Regions from separate parts of the Aeromonas sp. FDAARGOS 1415 genome, predicted to be linked through region 2. Evidence: predicted binding sites of a transcription regulator. Region 2 holds the regulator's gene; the other holds the start of a gene.
What was found. Region 2 encodes NrdR, which represses ribonucleotide reductase genes. Its sites were predicted from a motif close to CACNNTATANNGTG; they were not measured.

Region 1: nrdA (class 1a ribonucleoside-diphosphate reductase subunit alpha) is a predicted target of NrdR. The motif match lies at 3,827-3,840, and genes of this name have one in related genera.

Annotation. Positions count from the first base shown of each region.
Region 1 covers NZ_CP077363.1:3,637,105-3,648,265, forward strand. Annotated here, with positions in the region: gene gyrA (DNA topoisomerase (ATP-hydrolyzing) subunit A) at 1-1,800, opposite strand, end outside; gene ubiG (bifunctional 2-polyprenyl-6-hydroxyphenol methylase/3-demethylubiquinol 3-O-methyltransferase UbiG) at 2,000-2,716, shown strand; gene I6L45_RS17000 (HAD family hydrolase) at 2,716-3,402, shown strand; gene nrdA (class 1a ribonucleoside-diphosphate reductase subunit alpha) at 3,960-6,227, shown strand; gene nrdB (class Ia ribonucleoside-diphosphate reductase subunit beta) at 6,307-7,440, shown strand; gene yfaE (class I ribonucleotide reductase maintenance protein YfaE) at 7,518-7,817, shown strand; gene mltA (murein transglycosylase A) at 7,938-9,089, opposite strand; gene I6L45_RS17025 (DUF1289 domain-containing protein) at 9,240-9,491, shown strand; gene fruA (PTS fructose transporter subunit IIBC) at 9,564-11,161, opposite strand, start outside.
Region 2 covers NZ_CP077363.1:2,355,657-2,366,817, forward strand. Annotated here, with positions in the region: gene glyA (serine hydroxymethyltransferase) at 1-1,171, shown strand, start outside; gene nrdR (transcriptional regulator NrdR) at 1,326-1,775, shown strand; gene ribD (bifunctional diaminohydroxyphosphoribosylaminopyrimidine deaminase/5-amino-6-(5-phosphoribosylamino)uracil reductase RibD) at 1,833-2,942, shown strand; gene I6L45_RS11245 (riboflavin synthase) at 3,043-3,696, shown strand; gene ribBA (bifunctional 3,4-dihydroxy-2-butanone-4-phosphate synthase/GTP cyclohydrolase II) at 3,832-4,941, shown strand; gene ribE (6,7-dimethyl-8-ribityllumazine synthase) at 5,085-5,555, shown strand; gene nusB (transcription antitermination factor NusB) at 5,570-5,983, shown strand; gene thiL (thiamine-phosphate kinase) at 6,041-7,000, shown strand; gene I6L45_RS11270 (phosphatidylglycerophosphatase A) at 6,997-7,485, shown strand; gene I6L45_RS11275 (ABC transporter ATP-binding protein) at 8,211-9,935, shown strand; gene I6L45_RS11280 (ABC transporter substrate-binding protein) at 9,994-11,161, shown strand, end outside.

The DNA of each region.
Region 1 (11,161 bases), 1.3 Mb from region 2:
GTAGACCTTGCCACGGGTGGAGAAGCACAGAATGGTGTCGTGGGTGTTGGCCACCAGCAGACGCTCCACAAAGTCCTCTTCCTTGATCCGGGTGGCCGACTTGCCACGACCACCGCGGCGCTGGGCCTCGTAGTCGGAGAGCGGCTGATACTTCACATAGCCCTGGTGAGACAGGGTCACGACCACGTCTTCCGGGGTGATCAGATCTTCGATGTTGATCTCGGCACTGGACATGCTGATCTCGGTGCGACGCTCGTCGCCGTACTGCTCACGCACGGCCAGCAGTTCGTCGCGGATCACTTCCATCAGGCGTTCCGGGCTTGCCAGGATGTGCAGCAGCTCGGCGATGAGATCCAGCAGAGATTGATACTCTTCCAGGATCTTCTCGTGCTCGAGGCCGGTCAGCTTGTGCAGACGCAGGTCAAGGATGGCCTGGGCCTGGATCTCGGTCAGGAAGTACTGCCCGTCGCGAATGCCGAACTCAGGCTCCAGCCACTCGGGGCGAGCCGCGTCGTCGCCCGCTTTTTCCAGCATGGCGGCCACGTTGCCGAGTTCCCAACCCTTGGCCACCAGGGCGGCTTTCGCATCCGCCGGGGTCGCACTGTGGCGAATGAGCTCGATGATGGGATCGATGTTGGCCAGAGCCACCGCCAACCCTTCCAGGATGTGCGCCCGATCCCGCGCCTTGCGCAGTTCGAACACGGTCCGGCGGGTCACCACTTCGCGGCGGTGCAGCAGGAAGGCATCCAGGATCTCTTTAAGGTTCATCACCTTGGGCTGGTTGTTGTCCAGCGCCACCATGTTGATGCCGAACGTGGTCTGCATCTGGGTGTGCTTGTAGAGATTGTTCAGCACAATCTCGCCGGACTCGCCGCGCTTGATCTCGATGACGATGCGCATGCCGTCCTTGTCGGACTCATCGCGCAGGGCGCTGATGCCCTCGATCTTCTTCTCTTTGACCAGCTCGGCGATCTTCTCGATCAGACGAGCCTTGTTCACCTGATAGGGGATCTCGTGAACGATGATGGTCTCGCGACCACTCTTCTCGTCCACTTCCACCTCGGCCTTGGCGCGCACATAGATGGAGCCGCGACCGGTACGGTACGCCTGCACGATGCCGGAACGACCGTTGATGATGCCGCCGGTGGGGAAATCCGGGCCAGTGACATGGGTCATCAGCTCGTCAATGGTGAGGTCGCCGTTTTCGATCAGCGCCAGACAGCCGTTGACAATCTCGGTGAGGTTGTGAGGCGGGATGTTGGTCGCCATGCCCACCGCGATACCGGAGGAGCCGTTGACCAGCAGGGTGGGGACCTTGGTGGGCATGACAGCCGGGATCATCTCGGTGCCGTCGTAGTTCGGCACCCAGTCCACGGTCTCTTTGTCCAGATCGGCCAGCAGCTCGTGGGAGATGCGCGCCATCCGCACTTCGGTGTAACGCATGGCCGCGGCGTTGTCGCCGTCCACCGAACCGAAGTTGCCCTGACCGTCGACCAGCATGTAGCGCATGGAGAAATCCTGCGCCATACGGACGATGGTGTCATACACGGCGCTGTCGCCATGCGGGTGATATTTACCGATTACGTCACCGACCACACGGGCCGATTTTTTATAGGGCTTGTTCCAGTCGTTCCCCAGCTCGTTCATTGCATACAGAACGCGGCGGTGAACCGGTTTCAAGCCATCACGCACATCCGGCAGAGCTCGTCCTACGATCACGCTCATGGCGTAATCCAGATAGGAACTCTTGAGCTCTTCTTCGATGTTGACCGGCGTGATCTCTCTGGCCAGATCGCTCATAGAAAGCCTTAATCCCTAATTAGTTGTTCTTTGGCTTAAACAGCGCGACATGGTAACACACTGAGCCAAATACATTAAGCCACAAATCCGATGAGCACATCGGGCTGGTGCGACGAGGTCGGTCCGTTATAATGCGCGCCAGGACAATAGATTGCGCGCGCCCAGCCCGCTGCGCGCCTTGCCACAGGATCATCAAAACATGAATAGTGATGCCAATGTCGATCTGACAGAAATCGCCAAATTTGAAGCCATCGCCTCCCGCTGGTGGGACATGGAGGGCGAATTCAAGCCGCTGCATCAAATCAACCCGGTCCGCCTTGACTGGATCACCGACAAGAGCGGCGGCCTGTTTGGCAAGCGCGTGCTCGACATCGGCTGTGGTGGCGGCATCCTCTCCGAGAGCATGGCCCGCCGGGGTGCCCGCGTCACCGGCATCGACATGGGCAAGGAGCCCCTGGGCGTCGCCCGTCTGCACGCACTGGAAGCAGGAGTGGAGCTCGAGTACCGCCAGATCACCGCCGAGGCCCACGCGGGCGAAGCTCCGGGCCAGTATGACGTGGTCACCTGCATGGAGATGCTGGAGCACGTGCCGGATCCGGCCTCGGTGCTGCGCGCCATCGCAACCCTGGTGCGCCCGGGGGGCAAGGTGTTCGTCTCCACCATCAACCGCAACCCCAAAGCCTATCTGATGATGATCCTCGGGGCCGAGTACCTGCTGAAGATGGTCCCCAAGGGCACCCACGACCACAAGAAGTTCATCACCCCGGCCGAACTCTGTCGCATGGGCGAAGCGGCGGGCCTGCTGGTGCGGGACATGAGCGGCGTGCACTATGCGCCGCTCTCCAACAGCTTCAAACTCGGTCGCAACGTCGACGTCAACTACATGGTCGCCTTCGAGCGCCCGGAGCAAGGCTGATGAGCGTCCCCCACCCTATGCCCCTTCGCTGCGTCCTGTTTGATCTGGACGGCACCCTGCTCGACACCGCGCCGGATCTCGGCGCCGCCGTCAACCACGTGCTGGTGAGCGAAGGCTTTGCACCGCTTTCTGACGACATCATCCGCCAGACCACCTCCCACGGGGCCCTCGGGCTGCTCAGGGCCGGCCTTGGGGAGGAGCTGCTCGAGGAGCTCGGGGCCACGCGCCTTCGCACCGCCCTGCTGGACTACTACGCGGCCAACCTCTGCGTCGGCACCCGCCCCTATGAAGGCATGGTGGATCTCATCGAGTGGCTGGACGAGCGGCAACTGCCCTGGGGCATCGTCACCAACAAGCCGGGCTTTCTCACCGAGCCGCTCCTGGCCGCCCTGCCCGAGCTCGCCAGCTGCGGCGTGGCGGTCAGCGCCGACACCCTGCCGGTGCGCAAGCCCGACCCCGCCCCCATGTACTTTGCCTGCGAGCGGCTCGGGGTGGACGCGGCGCACTGCCTCTATGTGGGGGATCACGTACGCGACATCGAGGCGGGTCGCAATGCGGGGATGCGCACCGCCGTCGCAGGCTGGGGTTATCTGAATGACAATGAGGATCCCGCCGACTGGGGTGCCGACCTTCACTTTGATACCGTGCAGGCCCTGCACCACTGGTTGCGCTACGAGCTGACCTGAAGCCGGACTATAGATGGATTCGCCAGACAGCTTTGGCCGTCCATCAATAGCCATATGAACACGGTGATGGCTCACGGCCCCACGGGCAACCACCAGAGGGATCCCAGGCGTTCCCTCTTTCACCGGGTTTGGCAACCCTCCAGAAAGGGGAAAAGGACACCTTTTGACCCTGTCTGCGCAAGGGATAACCAGGCTGAATTTGCTAGTAAAAACACCCTGCTTTCGCAAGCAAAAAAAGTTATTTTAATTTTCCATCTTCGATCACCGGACTTGCATTTACCGGATCGGACGCATGAAAACCCGTTCGCTGTGAGCGTCCACTAACTCGGCTCACGACACCCACAATTTATCCACAGCTAATGCGTTATCCACAGATTGCAATGCCGTGACGACCTCACTATCTTGTAGTTCGAATTCAAAATAACACTATATCTTGTGATTCATCGCGCATTACGCCCCCACCCCGTCGCCTGGATTGGCCCGTCGGGAGCGTCGCGCGATGGTTTTTCGGGAATCAACCGATACCGCCAGGTATCAATGAAAGGGGTCATCAGCCAATGAACTTGTTTGTGACGAAGCGTAACGGACACAAAGAACCCATCGATCTGGACAAGATCCACCGTGTGCTCGACTGGGCCGCCGAGAAGCTCGACAATGTGTCGGTCTCCCAGGTGGAGCTCAAGTCCCACATCCAGTTCTATGACGGCATCCGTACCGCCGACATCCACGAGACCATCATCAAGGCTGCTGCTGACCTCATCTCCGAGCAAAGCCCGGACTACCAGTACATGGCCGCCCGTCTGGCCATCTTCCACCTGCGCAAGAAGGCCTACGGCCAGTTCGAGCCGCCCCACCTGTATCAGCATGTCGCCAAGCTGGTGGACATGGGCAAGTACGACAAGCACCTGCTGGAAGACTATACCCAGGCCGAGTTCGAGGAGCTGAACGGCTACCTCGATCACTGGCGTGACATGGACTTCTCCTACGCGGCGGTCAAGCAGCTGGAAGGCAAGTACCTGGTCCAGAACCGCGTCACCGGCGAAATTTACGAGAGTCCGCAGTTCCTCTACATCCTGGTGGCGGCCTGCCTCTTCTCCAAGTATCCGAAGGATACCCGTCTGGACTACATCAAGCGCTTCTATGATGCGGTCTCGACCTTCAAGATCTCCCTGCCGACCCCGATCATGAGCGGCGTGCGCACCCCGACCCGCCAGTTCAGCTCCTGCGTGCTGATCGAGTGCGATGACAGTCTGGACTCCATCAACGCGACCGCCAGCGCCATCGTGCGTTACGTCTCCCAGCGCGCCGGCATCGGCATCAACGCCGGCCGCATCCGTGGTCTGGGCAGCCCCATCCGTGGCGGCGAAGCCTTCCACACCGGCTGCATCCCCTTCTACAAGTACTTCCAGACTGCCGTGAAGTGCTGCTCCCAGGGCGGCGTGCGCGGCGGTGCCGCCACCCTCTTCTACCCCCTGTGGCACACCGAGGTCGAAAGCCTGCTGGTACTGAAGAACAACCGCGGCGTGGAAGAGAACCGGGTCCGTCACATGGACTACGGCGTGCAGATCAACAAGCTGATGTACCAGCGCCTCATCAAGGGCAGTGACATCACCTTGTTCTCCCCGTCCGACGCACCGGGTCTCTATGACGCCTTCTTCGCGGATCAGGACAAGTTCGAGGAGCTCTACGTCAAGTACGAGCAGGATCCGGCCATTCGCAAGAAGACCCTGAAGGCGGTGGATCTCTTCTCCCTGATGATGCAGGAGCGTGCCGGTACCGGTCGCATCTACATCCAGAACGTGGATCACTGCAACACCCACAGCCCGTTCGATCCGAGCGTGGCGCCGGTACGCCAGTCCAACCTCTGCCTCGAAATTGCGCTGCCCACCAAGCCGCTGAACAACGTGGACGACGAGGACGGCGAGATTGCCCTGTGCACCCTCTCCGCCTTCAACCTGGGTGCCATCGAGAAGCTGGAAGACCTGGAAGAGATGGCTGATCTGGCGGTACGCGCCCTGGACGCCCTGCTCGACTATCAGGACTACCCGCTCAAGGCCGCCATGAAGGGCAGCATGAACCGCCGCACCCTGGGGATCGGCGTCATCAACTACGCCTACTACCTGGCGAAGAACGGTGCCCGCTACTCCGACGGTTCCGGTCTGGCGCTGACCCACCGCACCTTCGAGGCGATCCAGTACTACCTGCTGAAGGCCTCCGTGCAGCTGGCCCGCGAGTTCGGCCCCTGCCCGGCGTTCAACGAGACTACCTACGCCCAGGGTATCCTGCCTATCGATACCTACAAGAAGGATCTGGATGGCCTGTGCAACGAGCCGCTGCACCTGGACTGGGAAAGCCTGCGCGAGGAGATCCGCACCGTGGGTCTGCGCAACTCCACCCTGACCGCCCTGATGCCAAGCGAGACCTCCAGCCAGATCTCCAACGCCACCAACGGCATCGAGCCGCCCCGCGGCCTGGTCTCCGTCAAGGCCTCCAAGGACGGTATCCTCAAGCAGGTGGTGCCCGAGTACCATCGCCTGAAGGATCAGTACGAGCTGCTGTGGAAACAGCCGAGCGTCGACGGTTACCTGCAGCTGGTCGGCATCATGCAGAAGTTCGTGGATCAGGCGATCTCCGCCAACACCAACTATGATCCGGCCCGCTTCGAAGGCAACAAAGTGCCGATGAAGCAGCTGCTCAAGGACTTGCTGACCGCCTACAAGTACGGCCTCAAGACCCTCTACTACCACAACACCCGTGACGGTGCAGACGACACCCAGACCGATCTGCAGGATGACGGGTGTGCCGGCGGGGCTTGCAAGATCTAACCGCCGAGCCATCTGATGAACCGGGCGGGAGCATGAAGCTCCCGCCTTCCTGTTTCCCCCATTTCACGACAGTCGAACCATGGCCTATTCAACTTTCTGCCAGACCCAAAACGATCAGCTCAAGGAGCCGATGTTCTTCGGCCAATCGGTCAACGTGGCCCGTTATGATCAGCAAAAGCACGACATCTTCGAGCGGCTGATCGAAAAGCAGCTCTCCTTCTTCTGGCGCCCGGAAGAGGTGGACGTCTCCCACGACCGCATCGACTTCCAGGCCCTGCCCCCCCACGAGCAGCACATCTTCATCTCCAACCTGAAGTACCAGACCCTGCTGGACTCCATCCAGGGCCGCAGCCCCAACGTGGCGCTGCTGCCGCTGGTCTCCATCCCGGAGCTGGAGACCTGGATCGAGACCTGGGCCTTCTCCGAGACCATTCACTCTCGCTCCTACACCCACATCATCCGCAACATCGTCAACAACCCGGGCCAGGTGTTCGACGACATCGTGACCAACGAGCAGATCCTGAAGCGCGCCGGCTCCATCAGCCACTTCTACGACGATCTCATCGAGGCGACCTCCGTCTATCACCTGCACGGTGAGGGGACCCACCGGATCGGGGATCGCGAGGTGACCATCAGCCTGCGCGAGCTCAAGAAGAAGCTCTATCTCTGCCTGATGAGCGTCAACGCCCTGGAGGCGATCCGCTTCTACGTGAGCTTCGCCTGCTCCTTCGCCTTCGCCGAGCGCGAGCTGATGGAGGGCAACGCCAAGATCATCAAGATGATCGCCCGCGACGAGGCCCTGCACCTGACGGGGACGCAGCATATGCTGAACCTGATGCGCAGCGGCAACGACGATCCCGACATGGCGGAGATCGCTGTCGAGTGCGAGCAGGCCTGCTTCGAGCTGTTCAAGGAAGCGGCCCTGCAGGAGAAGGAGTGGGCCGAGTACCTGTTCCAGGACGGCTCCATGATCGGCCTGAACAAGGACATCCTCTGCCAGTACGTGGAGTACATCACCAACCTGCGCATGGCGGCGGTGGGCCTGCAGCCGGCCTTTGCCGGCACCAAGCAGAACCCCATCCCCTGGATCAACACCTGGCTCTCCTCCGACAACGTGCAGGTGGCGCCTCAGGAAGTGGAAGTGAGTTCCTACCTGGTCGGTCAGATCGACAGCGAAGTGCACGCCGACGATCTCGGTGACTTCGAGCTGTGATTGCACGCGCCCGGACTGACGGCAACCTTCATGCCGTCTCTTGGTGAGGTCTTGCCGTGAGTGAGGCCATCGGCACCCTGCCCCCCGCCCCGTCTCTGAGAGACGCCGAGCACGAGGCCGCAACGCCCCGGGTCCATACCCGGGACGGGGTGTTGCACGCCCATCCCGGCGAGAGCGTGCTGGAAACCCTGGAGCGCCACGGCCACAGGGTCGAGTTCCAGTGTCGCAGCGGCTACTGCGGCGCCTGCCGCACGCCGCTGCTGGCAGGCAAGGTGCACTATGCCGCCGTCCCGCTCGCCTTTGTCTCCCAGGGGGAGTGCCTCCCCTGCTGCTGCCAGCCGGTCGGTGCCATCAAGCTGGATATCCGGAAGGGCTGACAGCCCCGTCCCCCGGGTTCTGCACAGCAAACAAAAAGCCGCCGGAGCAATCCGGCGGCTTTTTTCTCTCTATCTCTTCGTTGAGGGCGCCCTCTTGCAGACGCCCTTCCCCTCAGCGGATTACAACCAGGGGGCAGCTGTCGGCCCGTGGTGCAGGCCCAGCTTCCAGACACGGCCGAAGTGCTTGTAGTGCCCCGCTTCCACACCGGCCCTCTCCCCCATGCCGTGGTAGAGATCCAGGTGTCCCTTCTTCACCGCGCCGCCCACATCGAGCGCGATCAGCAGGCGCAGCTGGTGCTTGCCGGTCCAGTTGCCGGCCTTGTCGAGCAGCGGCACTTCCGCGAGGATGGGGGTGCCCATGGGCAGCAGGGTCTTGTCGGCCGCCACCGCCGCCATAGGCAGCAGCGGAATGCCCGCAGCCCCGACCACGTCGTTGGTGGGACGGCGCTCGAAGAAGACATAGGAGGGGTTCTGCTCCACCAGCTCCTTCACGCTCTCCTCCGGCTGGCGGCTCGCCCACTCCTTGATGGCCTTCATGGACATCTGCTCCTTGGGTACCTCGCCGCGGTCGATGAGCACCCGGCCGATGCTCACGTAGCCGTGACCGTTCTTGCCGCTGTAGCCGAGGTATTGCAGCCGGTCGTCATCGCCGTAGTGGACGAAGCCCGAGCCCTGCACGTCCATCAGGAAGTTGTCGATGAGGGAGCGGCTGTAGCCCAGCTCCAGCCCGCGGTTGGCCAGCGCACCTCTGTGGATCTGGGCCCGGCTCGGGCAGCGCCCGCCACAGTTGGGCATGGCGTAGATGGGGTACTTGTACTCGGCATCCGGGCGGTGACGCACCTCCAGCACCGGCGAGTAGTAGCCGGTGAAGAGCACGTTGCCCATGCGATCGGCGCCGCCGAGCTGGGCCAGGCTGACGCCGTAGCGGGTGATCTGGGCGGGATCACCCCCATTGGCCACCCAACGGGAGAGCTGACGATAGAGCTCCCCATAGCGGCTCGCCATGCGGCCGGATCGCTCCAGCACCAGCCGGCTCTGGGGGCCGAACTTGCTGTAATCTGCACGCGCGCGGCTGTTGACCCGCTCCACCCGCACCAGATCCCCTGGCAGGGCACCATCCAGATACTGCTTGCCCAGGTTTTCCGGGACCTCACAGTTCAGAAAGCATCTGGAATCCGCCTTTTTCTGGGGCGCCTTGACCGGTTCAGGGCTGCCCGCACAACCGGCCAACCCCACCACGGCGGCGGCCAACCAGTACGCATGTCTATTCATATGTCCTCATATAACACCTTGTGTCTTGCACGGCGGGGAAGATGCCAAAATTGCCATGGGAAAGCAAACGCCTTCCACCCTCACACGACGGATTTTTCCTGCAGGGATCTTCTGGGTTATAACAAGGTGACAAGGTGTGAGAGGTCATGGATGGAACAGCTCGAATTCTTCCCGCTCGAGAGCCCCTGCGTCGGGGTCTGCGAGCTGAACAACAAGGGGTATTGCAAGGGGTGCCTGCGCAGCCGGGAAGAGCGTTTCTACTGGCAGAAGATGACCCCTGTCCAGCAGCAGGAGGTGCTGCGCCTGTGCCGCAATCGCAAGGCCAGGGTCGAGGCGGCGCGGCGCAAGGCCAGGGAAGGTGAACCGCCCGAGGCCCCGGCGCAGCCCGATCTGGATTTCTGACGCTTTCCCCCTTTTTGCCAACCATAAGAAAGGCGGCCCGCAGGCCGCCTTTTTCATTTACCCACATCCGGCTCAGGCCGTCGCCAGCCTGGCCTGCTCCTCGCCGCGCTTGAGCATGGCATAGGAGACCCCGGTCAGGAGCGACCCCGCCGCAATCGCCAGGATGTACATCATGACGTTGCTGATGGCATTCGGGATGAAGAGCACGAACAGGCCGCCGTGGGGTGCCACCAGCTCGCAGCCAAACAGCATGGAGAGGGCACCGGTCAGGGCACCGCCCACCATGCAGGCCGGGATGACCCGCATGGGATCCTTGGCGGCAAACGGGATGGCCCCCTCGGAGATGAAGCACAGACCCAGTACGAAGGAGGCCTTGCCCGCTTCCTGCTCCGCCTTGATGAACTTCTTGCTGGCCAGGAAGGTGGCGATGCCCATCCCCAGTGCCGGCACCATGCCGGCGGCCATCACGGCGGCCATGGGGGCGTAGGTCTTGGAGGCGAGCAGGCCGACCCCGAAGGCGTAGGCCGCCTTGTTGACCGGGCCACCCATGTCGAAGCACATCATGGCGCCGATGATGACACCCAGCAGCACGGCGTTGGCGGAGCCCATGTTGTTGAGGAACTCGGTCATGGCGTTCATGATGCCAGCCACCGGGCCGCCCACCACGTAGATCATCACCAGGCCGGTAAACAGGCTGGCAAAGAGCGGGATGATGAGGATGGGTTTGAGCGCTTCCAGGGTCACCGGCAGGCGCACCTTGTCGCTCAGGTACTTGGCACTGTAACCGGCGAGGAAGCCACCGACGATGCCACCGAGGAAACCGGCGCCCAGGGAGCTTGCCAGCATACCGGCGATCATGCCGGGAGCGAGACCCGGACGGTCGGCGATGGAGTAGGCGATGTAGCCCGCCAGCACAGGGATCATCAGGGCGAAGGCGGAGCCGCCGCCGATCTTCATCAGGGCCGCCGCGAGGGTCCCCTCCTCCTTGAACGCCTCAATCCCAAACACGAATGACAGGGCGATGATAAGGCCGCCCGCCACCACCATGGGCAGCATGAAGGAGACGCCGGTCAGCAGGTGCTTGTAGGGGCCCGCCTTCTCCTCTTTCTTGGGGGAGGCAGCGCCGCTGTGGCGATAGGTCTTGGCCTCGGTCCAGGCCTTGTCGAGCTCGGCGCGGGTCTTCTTGAGGGCAGCCCCTGTGCTGGTGCGATAGACAGGCTTGCCGTCGAAGCGCGCCATGTCCACCTCGATGTCGGTGGCGAGGAACACCAGATCGGCGGATGCAATCTCGTCCGCCGTCAGGGCGTTCTGGGCACCGACCGAGCCCTGGGTCTCGACGCGGATCTGATGGCCCAGCTGCTTGGCCATGGTTTCCAGCGCTTCCGCCGACATGAAGGTGTGGGCCACCCCGGTCGGACAGGCGGTCACCGCGACGATGCGCTTGGCACCGGCGTCAGCCTTGGCCACGGCAGGCGCGGCTTGATGGCGATAGACGCTGGCACCGCTGCGCGCGGCCTCCAGCAGGGCGGCCGGATCTTGCAGCGCCAGGTCCATGTCACCCCGATAGAGCGACTTGCCGTCATAGGCGGCCAGATCCACCGGGGCACTGGCCACGACCAGCACCAGGTCGGCGGCGGCAATCTGCTCCTTGCTTGGCGCCTGACGTGGCT
Region 2 (11,161 bases):
GCACATCGAGCTGATTGCGTCTGAGAACTACACCAGCCCCCGCGTCATGGAGGCCCAGGGCTCCCAGCTGACCAACAAGTACGCCGAAGGTTACCCGGCCAAGCGCTACTACGGTGGTTGCGAGTATGTGGATGTGGTTGAAACCCTGGCCATCGAGCGCGCCAAGGAGCTGTTCGGTGCCACCTACGCCAACGTGCAGCCGCACTCCGGCTCCCAGGCCAACAGCGCCGTCTACATGGCTCTGCTGCAGCCGGGCGACACCGTGCTGGGCATGAACCTGGCCCACGGCGGTCACCTGACCCACGGCTCCCCCGTCAACTTCTCCGGCAAGCTGTACAACATCATTCCCTACGGCATCGACGAGTCTGGCAAGATCGACTACGACGAGATGGAGCGCCTGGCCGTTGAGCACAAGCCGAAGATGATGATCGGTGGCTTCTCCGCCTACTCCGGCATCGTCGACTGGGCCCGCATGCGCGAAATCGCAGACAAGATCGGTGCCTACCTGTTCGTGGACATGGCCCACGTGGCGGGTCTGATCGCCGCCGGCGTCTACCCGAACCCGGTGCCCCACGCCCACGTGGTCACCTCCACCACCCACAAGACCCTGGCCGGTCCGCGCGGTGGTCTGATCCTCTCCGCCGCTGACGACGAAGATCTGTACAAGAAGCTGAACTCCGCCGTCTTCCCGGGCGGCCAGGGCGGCCCGCTGATGCACGTCATCGCCGGTAAAGCAGTTGCCTTCAAAGAGGCGCTGGAGCCCGAGTTCAAGACCTATCAGGCCCAGGTCGTGAAGAACGCCAAGGCCATGGCCGCCACCTTCATCGAGCGCGGCTACAAGATCGTCTCCGGCGGTACCGACAACCACCTGATGCTGGTTGACCTGATCGGCCGCGAGCTGACCGGTAAGGATGCCGACGCTGCGCTGGGCAAGGCCAACATCACCGTCAACAAGAACTCCGTACCGAACGACCCGCGTTCTCCGTTCGTGACCTCCGGCGTGCGTATCGGCACCCCGGCCATCACCCGCCGCGGCTTCAAGGAAGCCGAGTCCATCCAGCTGACCAACTGGATCTGCGACGTGCTGGACAACCACGACAACGACGAAGTGCTGGCCACCGTGCGCGAGAAGGTGCTGGACATCTGCCGCCGCTTCCCGGTCTATGCCTGATAACGGCTTACGCCCGGTTTGAGACCAATGCCACCTTCGGGTGGCATTGTTTTTTCTGGGCTTTTACCGGTTTTCCATGGCCGTGCTACACTGGCGGGCCAATTATCCTGGCCCTGTGGGGCCGGCGCCCTTTTCCGTCAACGCCGGAGGTCCGATGCATTGCCCTTTCTGTAGTGCCGTTGATACCAAGGTGATCGATTCCCGTCTGGTGGCCGAAGGCCATCAGGTGCGCCGCCGTCGTGAGTGCCTGCTCTGCCATGAGCGCTTCACGACCTTCGAGATGGCCGAGCTGGTGATGCCACGGGTCATCAAGTCCAATGGCTCCCGCGAACCCTTCAACGAAGACAAGCTGCGCGCCGGCATTCTGCGGGCGCTGGAGAAGCGGCCGGTGAGCATGGAGGCCATCGAGAAGGCGGTCAACCACATCAAGTCCCGCCTGCGGGCCACCGGCGAGCGCGAAGTCGCCTCCGAGCTGGTGGGCAACCTGGTGATGGACGAGCTCAAGGGACTCGACAAGGTGGCCTATATCCGCTTTGCCTCCGTCTACCGCAGCTTTGAAGACATACGTGAGTTCGGCGAAGAGATCGCCAAGCTGGAGAAGTAAGCCTGCGTCAGGCTCTGTGTATATGACCCTCTTTTCTCGCCTGTAACGGGAGCCCAGATGTTTAGTCAAGACGATTACCAATGGATGAGCCGGGCCCTCGAACTGGCCCGCCGTGGCCGCTACACCACGGCCCCCAACCCTTGCGTCGGTGCCGTGCTGGTGAAGGCGGGCGTGGTGGTGGGGGAGGGCTGGCACCAGCGTGCCGGCGAACCCCATGCCGAGGTCTATGCCCTGCACGCAGCCGGCGAAGAGGCCCGCGGCGCCACCGCCTATGTGACCCTGGAGCCCTGCTCCCACCACGGGCGCACGCCCCCCTGTGCCGAGGCGTTGATCAAGGCCGGGGTGACCCGGGTGGTCGCCGCCATGGTGGATCCCAATCCCCAGGTGGGGGGCCGCGGGCTGCGCATGCTCTCCGAGGCGGGGATCAAGACCGACTTCGGCCTGCTGGCCGCCGAGGCCGAGGCCCTCAACCCGGGCTTTTTCAAGCGGATGCGCACCGCCTTCCCGCAGGTGACGGTCAAGCTCGGCGCCAGCCTGGATGGCCGCACCGCCATGGCGAGCGGCGAGAGCCAGTGGATCACCTCCCCGGAGGCGCGCCGCGACGTACAGCGGCTGCGGGCCCGCCACGATGCGGTGCTTTCCAGCGCCGAGACCGTGCTGGCGGACAACGCCTCCCTGACCGTGCGCTGGGACGAGCTGCCCCCCTCGGTCAAGGCCGCCTATCCCAAGGAGGCCCTGCGCCAGCCGCTGCGGGTCATCGTCGATTCCCAAAACCGGCTCACCCCCGACCTGCCCCTGTTCCAGAGCGAGAGCCCTGTACTGCTGGCCCGCCACAAGGCCGCTGGCGACTGGCCTGCCTGGGTGCAACAGCTGGAAGTGCCGCTCCTGGACGGCAAGCTGGATCTGGTCAGCCTGTTCATGCTGCTGGCCAAACAGAACATCAATTCGGTGCTGGTGGAGGCGGGGCCCCGCCTGTGCGGCGCCCTGCTGGAGAAGGGGCTGGTGGACGATCTGGTGCTCTATCAGGCGCCCAAGCTGATGGGGGACGAGGGACGGGGCCTGTTCCATCTGCCCGGGCTGACCCGGCTGTTCCAGGCACCCAAGCTCACCATCAAAGATGTGCGGCTGGTGGGGCAGGATATTCGCATCAGCGCCAAGGTGGCGTGAGGCGCCCGGGCCCGGCCGGCGGGGAGCCTCGTCGTCGCCAGCTGGCCCGATCTTTCAACGTTCAAGGGGGCGAGTCCCCCTCATCAGCAAGGTGATCTGCATGTTTACCGGAATTATCGAAGCGGTGGGAACCCTGGCCGAGCTGCGCCGCCAGGGGGAGGACATGGCCCTCACCGTGCACGCGCCCACCCTGGACTTTAGCGACGTCAAACTGGGGGATTCCATCGCCACCAACGGCGTCTGTCTCACCGTGGTCGCCCTGGGTGACCAGCGCTACACCGCCGACGTCTCCCTGGAAACCCTCTCCCGCACCGGATTTTCCGCCGCCAGGGTGGGGGATCCGGTCAACCTGGAGAAGGCGCTGATGCCCACCTCCCGCCTCGGCGGCCACCTGGTCTCCGGCCATGTGGATGGCATCGGCGAGGTGAAGAGCAAGTCATCCAGCGGGCGCGCCATCGAATACTGGATAGAGGCGCCGGCGGAACTCTCCCGCTACATTGCCGAGAAGGGGTCCATCGCGGTGGATGGCATCAGCCTCACGGTCAACGCCGTGCAGGGGGATTTGTTCCGGCTGACCATAGTGCCCCACACCGCCCAGGAGACCACCATTGCCCGTTGGAAGCCGGGGTATCGCGTCAACCTCGAGGTGGATCAGATAGCCCGCTATCTGGAGCGGCTGATGATGGGCAAGGGCCAGGAGAGCACGACCTCCACCCTGACCCTGGAGAAGCTGGCCCAGTCCGGTTTCCTGTGAGGACGCGGCAGAAAAACGCGGTTCTGTGATCCTGCTCGGATTGAAAGCGGGCCCAGTGCCCCCATCTAGAGCCACATAAACCCAGGTCGAGTCGAGCCTCAGGCTCGCTCCCCACGCACATTGATGGAGTAGCCCATGGCGCTGAGTACAACCCAGGAAATCATTGCCGATATCAAGGCTGGCAAGATGGTGATCCTGATGGACGACGAAGACAGGGAGAACGAAGGGGACCTGATCATGGCCGCCTCCTGTGTCCGCCCGGAAGATATCAACTTCATGGCCCGCTACGGCCGGGGGCTCATCTGCCTGACCCTGACCCGGGATCGCTGCAAGCAGCTGGCGCTGCCGCTGATGGTCGACCGCAACAATGCCCAGTTCTCTACCGCCTTCACCGTCTCCATCGAGGCGGCCGAGGGGGTGACCACCGGCATCTCCGCCGCCGATCGCGCCGTCACGGTGCAGGCCGCCGTTGCCCCCAATGCCAAGGCCGCCGATCTGGTGCAGCCTGGTCACATCTTCCCGCTGATGGCCCAGGATGGCGGTGTGCTGACTCGCGCAGGCCACACCGAAGCCGGCTGCGATCTGGCACGGCTGGCCGGGTATGAGCCTGCGTCCGTCATCGTCGAGATCCTCAACGAAGATGGCACCATGGCGCGCCGCCCGGATCTCGAGCTTTTCGCCGAGCAGCACGGCATCAAGCTCGGCACCATCGCGGATCTTATCGAGTACCGCAACCAGCACGAGACCACGGTGGAGAAGGTGGCCGAGTGCAAGCTGCCCACCGAATACGGCGAGTTCGACCTCGTCACCTTCCGTGACACCATCGACAACCAGATCCATTTTGCCCTGAAGAAGGGCGAGGTGAAGGCCGATCAGCCGACCCTGGTACGGGTGCACCTGCACGACGTGCTGAGCGATCTGCTGCTGACCGACCGTCACAGCGCCCGCAGCTGGCCGCTGCCCAAGTCCATGGCCCGCATCGCCGACGAGGGCGGTGTGCTGGTGATCCTGGGGGCGGAAGCCCATGGCGCCGAGCTGCTGGCCAGGGTCAAGGGCTTCGAGGCTGCGGACAAGGGGCTGGCACCGGAAGGGGCCAAGTGGCAGGGCACCTCGCGCCGGGTCGGCGTGGGCTCCCAGATCCTCAAGGCGCTGGGTGTGGGCAAGATGCGTCTGCTGAGCTCCCCCAAGAAGTACCATGCCCTCGGTGGCTTCGGCCTTGAGGTCGTGGAATACGTCGGCGAATAAGCGCCCCGTCAGGCTGACATCCCGATCATGGCCGCCCGTAGCGGCCATGGTTTTTTGTCGCGGGTCTGTTGTGCTAGAATGTGCGCACTTTTGGCCGCGGCCCCATTGACGGCCCTACTGATTGCACAGAGACAGGATTTCCAATGAAGATTATCGAAGGAAATATCGCCGCTCCCGAGGCGCGTGTTGCTATTGTCGTTGCCCGTTTCAACAGCTTCATCAATGACAGCCTGGTGAACGGTGCACTGGACGTGCTGAAGCGTCAAGGTCAGGTCCAGGAGAGCAATCTGACCCTGGTACGCGTACCGGGTGCCGTTGAAATCCCCCTGGCGGCCAAGAAGCTGGCCAAGAGCGGTCAATACGACGCCATCGTCGCGCTCGGCACCGTCATCCGTGGCGGTACCTACCACTTCGAACTGGTGGCGAGCGAGAACGGCAAGGGTCTGGCCCAGGTAATGATGGAATACGACATTCCCGTTGCCTTCGGCGTGCTGACCACAGAAAACATCGAACAAGCCATCGAGCGCGCCGGTACCAAGGCGGGTAACAAGGGTGCAGAGGCTGCACTGAGCGCGCTCGAAATGATCAACGTCCTGAAACAACTGGACGTGTAACGAGGAGAAATGCATTGAAACCGTCCGAGCGCCGTAAGGCCCGCCATTGCGCCACCCAGGCCATCTACCAGTGGCAGATGACCCAGGCCAATGTGGGCGACATCGAAGAGCAGTTCAAGATCGATCAGGACACCAAGGGTGTGGACCTGAACTATTTCCGCGATCTGCTGTTCGGGGTTGCGGTCCACTGCAACGAGCTGGACAAGGTGTTCGCGCCTTTCCTCTCCCGTCCGCTGGAAGAAGTGGACATGGTGGACAAGGCGATCCTGCGTCTGGCGACCTACGAGCTGACCCGTCGTGAAGATGTGCCGCCCCGTGTGGTGATCAACGAAGCGATCGAGCTGGCCAAAGCCTTCGCCGCCGATGACAGCCACAAGTTTGTCAACGGCGTACTGGACAAGGTGATCAAGACGCTGCCCAAGCGTTGATCCCGCTGTCCGTCAGCATTTAAGAGAGGAGCCAGCTTATTGCTGGCTTTTTACTGTATGGGTGAATTCGAGCTGATTGAGAAGTACTTCAAGGTCCCCCACGCCCGCAAGGACGTGGTGATGGGCCCTGGAGATGACTGTGCCCTGCTGACCCTGCCCCCCGACACCCAGTTGGCGGTGAGCACGGACACCCTGGTGAGCGGCGTGCACTTCTTCCCCGACATGGATCCGGTGGATCTCGGCTACAAGGCGCTGGCGGTCAACCTGTCCGATCTCGCCGCCATGGGGGCCGAGCCGCGCTGGGTCTCCCTGGCCCTGACCCTGCCCGCCGTCAACGAGGCCTGGGTCGCCGGCTTCGCCGAGGGGTTCCTCGAGCTGGCGGAGTATTACAACGTGGCCCTGGTGGGGGGGGACATGACCCGGGGGCCGCTCTCCATCACCGTTTCGGTGAAGGGGTCGGTGCCGGCCGGCCGCGCCCTGATGCGCAGCGGCGCCAAGGCCGGGGACGGCGTCTATGTGACCGGTACCCTGGGGGATGCCGCCCTGGCGCTCTCCCACCTTCTGGGCAAGCGGACCCTCAACGAGAACCAGCTGGCGGCGGTGCTGCCGAGGCTCGACCATCCCCATCCCCGCATCCTGGCCGGCCAGGCCCTGCGCGGGCTGGCCAGCAGCGCCCTGGATCTCTCCGACGGTCTGGCCTCGGATCTTGGTCACATCCTCAAGGCCTCCGGCGTGCGGGCACAGATCGATCTCAATCTGCTGCCCCTCTCGCCGGTGCTGCAGGATGCGGTGCCCGCCATGGATGCCTGGCAGCTGGCCCTGGCCGGTGGCGACGACTACGAGCTCTGCTTCACCGTCCCGCAGGAGCATCACGGCGCCCTGGACACGGCGCTCGCCAACTGCGGCGTCAGGTTCACCCGCATCGGTCGCATCCTGGCAGGGGAGCCCGGCATCGACTACCTGCAGGACGAGCAGCCGGTCGAACTCCACCTCAAGGGCTGGGACCACTTCGCATGACGTTTCTCAAGATAAAGCCCGAGCTCAAACGGCTGAACCTCCGCAACCCGCTCCATTTCCTGGCGGTGGGCTTCGGCTCCGGCCTCTCCCCCAAGGCGCCTGGCACCATGGGGACCCTGGCGGCCATCCCGCTCTACCTGCTGGTGAGCGGCCTTCCTACGCCCTGGTTCATCGCCCTGCTGGTGGTGGGCTTCGTGGCGGGGATACGCATCTGCCAGAGCGCCACCGACGCCCTCGGCATGCCGGATCACGGGGCCATCGTCTGGGACGAGGTGATCGGCTTCGGCGTCACCATGATAGCGGCGCCGGCCGGCTGGGAGTGGGTCCTGGCCGGCTTCGTGCTGTTCCGGCTGTTCGACGTGCTCAAACCCTGGCCCATCTCCTGGTTCGATCGCCGCATCCACGGCGGCCTTGGCATCATGCTGGACGATCTCATCGCCGGCCTGTTTGCCCTGCTGTGCATGCAGCTGCTGGCACGCTGGTAACGCTGCGGGTGAGGGGGCGCCAGCTCTCTGCCCTGTTCTGCTGTCACCGCGCCTGTCGCCCCCAAGTGGGCGGCAGGCGCGCTCAGATGTTGCCTCTCTGGTGTCTCTGCCCGGGCCTGATGGCCTGTCGGCCCTTGGGCGGGAGGGTGGCTCCTGAATACCTCATCAGACCCCGAACCGTTTTGTATGCAATCTCCCCCGGCTGGCGCCGTGACCCTGTGCCGGGCGCTGGTTGAAGATCCTGGATTATCACTATTTATCTCTGCTTAGTTTTCCTTCCACCAGATATGCTCTCGTCAAAAAAACATTTCACATAAATATTCACTACTCATTCGAGGCTTGCTAGTTTGTTCCCTGTAGTGGAAATAGCGGCTTGTTATCATTTTGTTGAAACATAAATGGAAAGAAGTCTCGCATTGCCATCTTAATCTCTGGTAATGTGACTTTTGGCGACATATTTAGCCCGCAAAGCCGGCATGAACTCGGCAAAGTATTGCGAAATTGTATAACTGGATCATTTACACCTGCGGGCAAACCGACTAACTTACTCGCGGGTTATTCCAAAAAAATGCAAAAAACCCGCCCGGATCGCTGGTTTGGCTGCCTCATGGATTGAGCGTTTATGACACAACAAAGGCTCTCGAGCAGTACCCAAGGCACAACCAGCATCTGCGGCTGATTTACGGACGAATTATTTGGGACGGATGTCCCCCGCAGAGGTAACCATGTCCTTGCTTGAAGTCAAAAACTTGCGGATCGAGTACCCCTCCCGCTACGGGGTGCTGGCCGCGGTCAAGGATCTCTCTTTTTCCGTGGAAAAGGGCGAGATCGTCGGCGTTGTCGGTGAATCCGGCGCCGGCAAGTCCACCATCGGCAACGCCGTCATCGATCTGTTGAGCCCGCCCGGTCGCATCGCCCGCGGCGACATCTACCTCAACGGTGAACTCATCTCCGGCAAGAGTCAGAACGAGATGCGGGCCATTCGCGGCTCACGCATCGGTTTCATCTTCCAGGATCCCATGACCTCCCTCAACCCGCTGTTCACCGTGGAGCGGCAGCTGGTGGAGACCATACTCGCCAACACCGATCTCGACCGCGAGGCGGCCTTTGCCAAGGCCCTCGAGCTGATGGGGGCGGTGGGGATCCCGAACCCGGAACTGCGCATCAAGCAGTATCCGCACCAGTTCTCCGGCGGCATGCGTCAGCGGGTGGTCATCGCCATCGCCCTCTCCGGCGATCCCGAGCTCATCATCGCCGACGAGCCGACCACGGCGCTGGACGTTTCCATCCAGGATCAGATCCTCCAGCTCATCCGCACCCTGTGCAAGGAGCGTCAGGTAGGCTGCATGCTGGTGACCCACGACATGGGCGTGGTCTCCAACGTCACCGACAAGGTGGCGGTCATGTATCGCGGCGATCTGGTGGAGTTCGGCACCACGGAACAGGTGCTGGGCCGCCCCAACCATCCCTATACTCGCAGCCTCATCTCGGCGGTGCCCCGCTCCGATGTCAAGCTGGTGCGCTTCCCCCTGGTCTCCTATATCGAGGATGCCGGCGCGGCGGATACCAGCATCGATCTGAAGACCCACTGGCTCGGTCAGAGCCAGGACGAGCGCAGCTATGAAGGGGCCCTGCTGCGAGTGGAGAACGTGGATCTGAAGTTCGTCACCAAGGATTCCTTCTTCCCGAGCCGCCGCCAGTACGTGCGCGCCTGCAACAACATCAGCTTCGAGATCTTCGAAGGGGAAACCTTCGGTCTGGTGGGGGAGTCCGGCTCCGGCAAGTCCACCATCGCCCGGGCCATCACCGGCCTCTATCCGCCCGATGCCGGCAAGATAGTGTTCGAGGGGATCGATCTCACTGCCCTGAAGGGAGAGCACGAGCGTCGCCCGCTGCGCCGCCAGATGCAGATGGTGTTCCAGAACCCCTATTCGTCCATGAACCCGCGCATGAAGGTACGTGACATCATCGCCGAGCCGATCCGCTTCCACCGCCTCGCCGAGAGCGAGCGGCAGATTGAGCAGATCGTGGCGGACCTCCTCGACCACGTCGGTCTGGGCAGCGGAGCAGGGGTCAAGTATCCCCACGAGTTCTCCGGTGGTCAGCGCCAGCGCATTTCCATCGCCCGCGCCCTGGCGACCCGGCCGCGCTTCCTCATCTGCGACGAGCCCACCTCGGCGCTGGATGTGTCGGTGCAGGCCCAGATCCTGAACCTGCTCAAGGATTTGCAGCAGGAACTTGGCCTCACCATGCTGTTCATCAGCCACGATCTGCCGGTCATCCGCCAGATGTGCGATCGCATCGGGGTGATGCAGCACGGCAACCTGGTGGAGGTGGCCGAGACCGAGAAACTGTTTACCAATGCCGAGCATGAGTACAGCCGCAAGCTGATCTCCCTCATGCCGGAATTTAAGGGAATGTCCCGCGAGGGGCTGGAAATCGCAAGCTAGGAAAGCACCGGTTCGCCGGTTTGTCTGTCAATAAAAAGCCAAAAGCATGGAGAAAGACATGAAGAAAGGATTATCCAAGATCGCCATGGCGCTGTTCGCCGCTGGTCTCGCGTTCAACGTTTCCGCTGCCGACATCAAGGTCGCCGTCGCCTCCGACGCCACCTCGCTGGACCCGCAGGAGCAGCTGTCCGGTCAGACTCTGGAGATGTCTCACCTGGTATTCGACCCCCTGATGCGCTACACCCAGGACCTGCAGTTCGAGCCGCGTCTGGCCGAGAAGTATGAGCGTATCGACGACAAGACCGTCCGCTTCCACCTGCGCAAGGGTGTCAAGTTCCACTCCGGCAACGACTTCACCGCCGACGACGTGGTCTGGACCGTCAACCGTCTGAAGGCTTCCCCGGACTTCAAGGCGATCTTCGACCCCATCGCCGAAGCCAAGAAGGTGGATGATTTCACCGTGGATCTCGTCACCGCCAAGCCGTTCCCGCTGGTGCTGCAGACCGTGACCTACATCTTCCCGATGGACTCCAAGTTCTATACCGGCAAGACCGAAGCGGGCAAGGACAAGGCCGAGATCGTCAAGAACGGTGACTCCTTCGCCTCCACCAATGTCTCCGGTACCGGTCCGTTCAGCGTCAAGTTCCGCGAGCAGGGCGTGAAGCTGGAATACGTGCGCAACGCCAACTACTGGGACAAGGCCTCCAAGGGCAACGTCGAGAATCTGACCGTGGTGCCGATCAAGGAAGACGCCACCCGTGTGGCTGCCCTGCTGGGTGGCGACGTGGACATGATCTACCCGGTTGCCCCGAACGATCTGGAGCGCGTGAAGAACGGCAAGGATTCCCAGCTGGTCACCCTGTCCGGTACCCGTGCCATCATCATCGAGCTGAACCAGAACACCAACCCGGCGCTGAAAGACAAGCGCGTGCGTCAGGCGATCAACTACGCCATCAACCAGGTGGGTATCGTCGACAAGATCAACAAGGGCTTCGGTACCCCGGCCGGTCAGCTGAGCCCGAAGGGCTACGCAGGCTACAACGAGGCGCTCAAGCCCCAGTATGATCTGGCCAAGGCCAAGGAGCTGATGAAGGAAGCCGGTTACGAGAAGGGCTTCAAGATGAGCTTCATCTCCCCGGCTGCCCGCTACGTCAACGACGTGAAGATCGCCCAGGCCGTCTCCGCCATGCTGTCCAAGATCAACATCAAGGTGGATCTGAAGACCA